DNA from 2 places in the Bacillus sp. JK74 genome. Region 1 is predicted to be linked to the other one. Evidence: a T-box and tRNA genes for the amino acid it is inferred to sense, from the RefSeq annotation. Region 1 holds a T-box; the other holds one or more tRNA genes.
The links. The T-box of region 1 lies ahead of alaS (alanine--tRNA ligase). A T-box ahead of a tRNA ligase gene usually reads a tRNA of that ligase, here a tRNA-Ala.
Positions count from the first base shown of each region.

Region 2: it encodes a tRNA-Ala, which carries the amino acid that the T-box ahead of alaS (alanine--tRNA ligase) is inferred to sense. The anticodon was not compared.

Region 1 is NZ_JBSJQB010000003.1:333,355-336,769, forward strand. It holds gene ACWJJ5_RS11830 (AI-2E family transporter) at 114-1,175, shown strand; T-box leader at 1,219-1,426, shown strand; gene alaS (alanine--tRNA ligase) at 1,507-3,415, shown strand, end outside.
Region 2 is NZ_JBSJQB010000001.1:15,669-19,083, reverse strand. It holds gene ACWJJ5_RS00105 (AI-2E family transporter) at 1-641, shown strand, start outside; gene ACWJJ5_RS00100 (undecaprenyl-diphosphate phosphatase) at 733-1,563, shown strand; tRNA gene ACWJJ5_RS00095 (tRNA-Ala) at 1,691-1,763, shown strand; gene ACWJJ5_RS00090 (hypothetical protein) at 1,940-2,203, opposite strand; gene ACWJJ5_RS00085 (hypothetical protein) at 2,318-2,446, opposite strand; gene ACWJJ5_RS00080 (hypothetical protein) at 2,570-2,773, opposite strand; gene ACWJJ5_RS00075 (response regulator aspartate phosphatase) at 3,094-3,415, shown strand, end outside.

The sequences.
Region 1 (3,415 bases):
TTCGTAATTTCTGATAATTATTTCCGTCAAGAGGTCTGCGTCATAAGGCGGAGTTTATGAAACGGGAATAATTCCGGCTTTCTGTCAAAAGATAAAGCAAGAGGTGAAACGTCATGCTTCAAAAACCGCTGCAGCTCTTAATGTGGACGGCTGTATGTCTGCTCGTTTTGTTAACAGTGTATGTCTTTTGCATGCTCGATATGTTATGGTCTCCCATTTGGCTTGTTATAAAATCTCTCTTTATTCCTATATTCATCGCAGTATTTATTGCTTATCTTTTACTTCCGATTACTGAATGGCTTCATAGAAAAGGGATGCCTAGAACTTTAAGCCTGCTTCTGATTTATTGCCTGTTTTTCGGCGGAATCGGCTGGGGGGTTTATAAAGGGGTTCCTGTTTTAATTGAACAGCTGCAGGATCTGTCTGAGAGCATTCCCGGTCTGGCCGAAAACTACAACAGCATGCTGAGGCATCTGCATAATCACACGGATCATTGGCCTGACGGCATGCACCATCGGATGGACAAAATGATTCAGCAGACAGAAACGTTTCTTGCCGGCACGATTGAAAGCACGATCAGAAGCATCCGTTTCATGCTTGATTATATCCTGATCGCGGCGACGATTCCTTTTCTCGTGTTCTATATGGTGAAGGATATAGACGTTATGAAAAAGACGGTCTGGTATTTGACGCCGAAATCCTGGAGAAAAAGGGGGAGTGAATTTCTGCGGGATGTGGACGACTCTCTCGGTGATTACATCCGCGGTCAGCTTCTCGTTTGTTTTTTGCTCGGGTTCATAGCCGGCGTTTCATTTTGGCTGTTCGGGCTTCCTTACCCGCTGATTTTGGGCCTTGCCATCGGGATTACGAATGTCATCCCGTATTTCGGTCCGTTTATCGGCGCTGTGCCGGCGCTGCTCCTTTCGCTGGCGATTTCCTCCAAGGCTGTGATCATCGTAATCGTCACGATTTTTATTCTTCAATTTATAGAAGGAAACATTTTGAGCCCGCTCATTGTCGGGCGAAGTCTCAGGATGCACCCCGTCGTGATCATGCTTGCGCTTCTTGCCGGAGGGGAGCTCGCGGGCATTCCCGGCATGATTCTCGCTGTTCCGGCGGCAGCCGTTTTAAAAGTGACGGCCATTCACTTTTTGCGGATCAGGACGGAACATTGACATTCGGGTTCTGCTTGTCTATAATTTCGAGTAGAATACATACGAATCTCGAGTGACGGATATGAGTACGCCGAAGCCCTGTTTAAGAGAGAAGCTCCGATACGCTGAAAGGAGCTTCAGCAGAAGATCGGCCGAAGCTAATCCTGAGTGCAGTTAAAGGCTGCCGCAATCCTGCGTTACGGGATGAAAGGTGACAGGCCTTTTTCGGCCTGTAATCAGGGTGGTACCGCGAGACAGCTCTCGTCCCTGTGTGAACGCATGGTTTGCATAGGGAGAGAGCTTTTTTGCTGTCGCAAAAGAGAATTTCGGGTAGTGATAAGGAGGAATATAGATGAAACACTTAACTTCTGCTGAAGTGCGTCAAATGTTTTTAGATTTCTTTAAAGAAAAAGGCCATGCCGTTGAACCGAGCGCCTCATTGGTTCCGCATGAAGATCCGTCTTTATTATGGATCAACAGCGGCGTTGCGACGCTGAAAAAATACTTTGACGGCCGCGTTGTGCCGGAGAATCCGAGAATTGTAAACGCGCAAAAATCAATCCGCACAAATGATATTGAAAATGTGGGGAAAACGGCGCGCCACCACACGTTCTTTGAGATGCTCGGAAATTTTTCCATCGGTGATTATTTTAAAGAAGAAGCCATCACGTGGGCTTGGGAGTTTTTAACGAGCGAAAAGTGGATCGGCTTTGATCCGGAGCTGCTGTCTGTAACGGTTCACCCTGAGGATGAAGAAGCTTATACGCTATGGGCGGAAAAAATCGGCGTTCCGGAAGAAAGAATCATCCGTCTGGAAGGGAACTTCTGGGATATCGGCGAAGGCCCGAGCGGACCGAATACAGAAATTTTCTATGACCGCGGCGAGAAATACGGCAATGATCTGTCAGATTCTGAATTGTATCCGGGCGGCGAAAATGACCGCTATCTTGAAGTGTGGAACCTGGTATTCTCAGAGTTCAACCACAACCCGGACGGCACGTACACACCGCTTCCGAAGAAAAACATTGATACGGGCATGGGGCTTGAACGGATGGTCTCCGTGATTCAGGACGTCCCGACAAACTTTGACACTGATTTGTTTATGCCGATTATTGAAGCAACAGAGCGTATTTCCGGAGATACTTACGGAAAGGATGCAGTGAAGGATACGGCCTTTAAAGTGATCGCCGATCATATCAGAACGGTCGCATTTGCGGTAAGCGACGGAGCTCTGCCGTCAAATGAAGGGCGCGGGTATGTACTGAGACGCCTCTTGCGCCGGGCGGTGCGATACGCGAAAACCATCGGTATCAGCCGTCCGTTTATGTACGAGCTGGTTCCGACTGTTGCAGGAATTATGGACGCTTTCTATCCGGAGGTGAAAGAAAAGCAAGAGTTTATCGCCAAAGTCATCAAAACGGAGGAAGAGCGCTTCCATGAAACATTAAACGAAGGTCTGGCCATTTTATCCGACGTGATAAAGAAAGAGAAGGAAAAAGGCAGCGGCATCATCTCCGGACAAGACGTATTCAAACTGTACGATACATACGGATTCCCGGTTGAATTGACGGAGGAATACGCGGAAGATGAGCAAATGAAGGTTGACCATAAAGGCTTTGAAGCCGAAATGGAAAAACAGCGTGAACGGGCGAGAAATGCGCGCCAAGATGTAGGAAGCATGCAGGTGCAGGGCGGCGCATTGCGCGACATTACTGCAGAAAGCACGTTTGTCGGCTACAATTCCGTAAAAGCTGAAGCGAAGGTAATCGAGCTTCTTCATGACGGTCAATTAATCAGCGAGGCGCAGGAAGGGGATACCGTCCAAATCCTTCTCGACAAAACGCCTTTCTATGCTGAAAGCGGCGGACAGATCGGTGACAGAGGAGTGCTGAGAAGCGAGCAGGCTGTCGTAACCATTAAGGACGTGAAAAAAGCTCCGAACGGTCAGCATGTACACGAAGGCACGGTGGATAGCGGCACGATTCAAAAAGGCGCAAGCGTGACGGCTGAAGTTGAAGATCAAATGAGAAGCGGCGTGGTGAAAAACCATACAGCAACCCACCTTCTGCACCAGGCGCTGAAAGACGTTCTCGGCACACATGTCAACCAAGCGGGTTCACTCGTTACCGAAAATCGTCTGCGTTTTGACTTCTCTCATTTCGGTCAAGTGACAAAAGAAGAACTTGAACGCATTGAAGGAATCGTCAACGAAAAAATCTGGGAGAGCATTCCGGTAGCGATTGATTTGAAACCGATCAATG
Region 2 (3,415 bases), on a different contig from region 1:
ATTTTATCGGCGCGCTGACTGAAGTGATTATTTCAATTGTGACCGTGCCGTTTATTCTGTTCTATTTGCTGAAAGACGGCAAAAAACTGCCGATCTATATCTTAAAGTTTGTGCCCACCCGTCTGAAAGAACAAACGTATACGATGCTTAGTGAAATGAACCACAGATTAAGCTCCTATATCAGAGGACAGGTCATCGTCAGCTTCTGCATCGGGTTTTTATTATTTATCGGCTATCTGATTATCGGACTTGATTATGCTTCCCTGCTTGCGGTCATTGCCGCTTGTACGAGCGTTGTTCCGTATTTAGGGCCGACCATTGCCATCACGCCGGCGATTATTATCGCGTTGGTCACTTCGCCTCTTATGCTGCTGAAACTTGCGATTGTCTGGACCGTTGTCCAGCTCGTGGAAGGTAAATTAATTTCGCCGCAGATCATGGGGAAAAATCTTCACATTCACCCGATTACCATCATCTTTGTTCTTTTAACCGCCGGAAAGCTGTTCGGGGTTGTCGGCATTATTTTGGCCATCCCGGGGTATGCGGTCATCAAAGTGGTCACGACCCATCTGTTTGATTGGTTCAAAATGCGTTCGCATTTATATGAAGAAGAAAAAAATGATGCTGTATCGAAGTCATAAAATTGGAACGGACATGATATTTATTATAAGACAGGCTTTCCTTCAGAGGAGAGCTTCTCTTTTGTAAATGATGAATGAAGGGAAGAATGGGATGACACTATGGGAGATGTTCACAGCAGCCGTTTTGGGAATCGTGGAAGGGCTGACGGAATACGCGCCGGTTTCTTCCACGGGACATATGATCATAGCGGATGACATTTGGCTGAAATCCGGAAGCCTGATGAATCCGGAAGCCGCCAATTCCTTCAAAGTGGTGATTCAGCTCGGTTCGATTCTGGCGGTGGCCATTGTGTTTAAGGATCGGATATTACATTTACTCGGCCTCAAAAAAAACGTCACGCGCGATCAGCGGAAGGGATACAGGCTGACCATCTCGCAAATCGCCGTCGGTCTTGTTCCGGCGGCGGTGCTCGGCTTTTTATTTGAGGATTTCATTGACCGCTATTTATTCTCCGTCAGAACGGTCGCTTACGGATTAATTGCCGGAGCTGTGCTTATGCTTATAGCGGACTGGATCAATAAAAGGAAAGAAACGATCGATACGGTGGACAGAATCACCTACAAACAGGCTTTCTGTGTCGGATTATTCCAGTGTCTCGCCTTATGGCCCGGATTTTCCCGCTCAGGCTCAACGATTGCCGGAGGTGTCATTGTCGGCTTGAATCACCGGGCAGCCGCAGACTTCACATTTATTATGGCCATTCCGATTATGGCGGGCGCAAGCCTTCTGAAGCTGGTGAAATACTGGGGCAGTCTTTCTTATGACATGATTCCGTTTTTTCTTGTCGGCTTTATCTGCGCCTTTGTCGTCGCCCTCTTAGTCGTCAAATTTTTTCTTCGGCTCATTAACCGGATTAAGCTTGTCCCGTTCGCCATTTACCGTGTCATCCTCGGCATCATTTTAATCATGCTCGTGCGATAAACGAAGAGGCCCCCGGAGGGTCTTCTTTTTATGTTCGAAAAACGTCTCAGGAAAATATGAGCAAACTGAATTTTCTGCTTGAAATTCATAGAAGAGTCGTCTATAATAAAACATGACGTTACAGCACGGGGCCATAGCTCAGCTGGGAGAGCGCTACGCTGGCAGCGTAGAGGTCAGGGGTTCGAGCCCCCTTGGCTCCATACCTTTAAACCCTTATTCTATAAGGGTTTTTTTATTTGTCAGGAACAGAGCCAATAGCCCAAAAAAGCAATTGGGGACAATTTGGGGACGAAAAATTTATTTTGAGGAAGTTTAGTTGCTTTTCGCCTTCAATTAGGATTGAAGAAGCCGCCTCTAAAGGCGGCTTTATTGTTTATCAATTTTCTTGCGGAGCAACCTTTGCTGGTGTAGCACCGCAGAACAGGAAGAATGTAAATAATACTGGTGGAGAAATTGCTACGCCTAATTTGCCCAGATATTCTAATACTGTCCACCAATCTCCTTTTTCAATTGCCTTTTGAACTTTATCTAATGCTCCTTTAGAGATACCAATAGCATCTTCAAGGCATCTTCGAACAGTGTTCTTTTGGACACTTGCATACTTATATTCCTTATTCATATATTTAGCGAAAGCGATCATACCCTCTTTTTGACCTTTGGTATAAGGAGACTTTTCAAGCTCATCCTCATTAACTGTGTAGCCTGTCTCTTCTTCAAAAATTACAATCTTAGTAAAGATGTACTCAACTTCTTTTCAAAATTTTTCAATTTGTTCTTTAGTTAATCCATCTAACCCGTTCTCTTCCTCTGCTGAAACTGTTGGCGCTATTGTAGCAATAGCAAGAAGTAGGGTCAACGCCAGAAAAACTAATCTTTTCAACATTATAACTTCCTCTTTTAGAAACTTGTACAAGAAACTACACGGTAACACATTTTTCTAAATAAGGGTACATTTATCTAGTTTTAATCTGTTTAGACAGGATAAGTAAAATATCGACAAAAAAGATTATGACCATAAACTCAAAGCAAGAGTCGAACCCCCCCAAGCTAATATACCGAACATGACAGAGAACCTAAGACAAGCTTCAAATTTTGTAAGCCCTCGCTCTCTTTTTGTTTTACCTAATTTCCAATAAACAGCATATCCTGAGAACACCAAAATGAGTACTCCGAGTCGTGTCATATTTTCTAAAAATTCTATACCATCCATTGATTTTCACCTCGTTTATTTATGAGAAAAAAATAAAGTAGACTTGTAGAGAGTCTACTTATAAACGCTATCCCAAAGTACACATTTTCATACAGCTTAAAACATTTGAGTGATAAAGTAAGGCTCATTTTAAATGACACATCCTTAATCCCTCCCATTTATATTCCCCATACATTAGTTTTATTATCGCAAATAGAATGGACGTTTCCAACAGTTATGTGAAAATAAGTAATCTGGCAACTGCAAACAAATTGCGGTTTTTTTTCGTCCAAACATATTATGGAAATGTTAGAATATTATATAAAAGGAGGAGTGGCCTTGTGAGTTCTGTTTTACCGTCATCGGAGGTTGGCGTTAAGATTAATGAATGGTACAAAATGATACGTCAGTTCAGTGTTCCGGATGCGGAGATTTTGAAAGCGGAAGTGGAACAAGAAATAAATGAGATGGAAGAAGACGAGTATCTACTGATTTACTACACCCTCATGAAATTCCGCCATCAGCTCATGCTGGATTATTTAGAACCGGTGACTACCCGTGTGAGACCGACAATTGACGAGCTGCTGGAAAAAATCGAAGCATCAAATAAAGGAATTTCCGGCCTGCTGTGCTATTACTCTTTATTTTTCCGCGGCATGTATG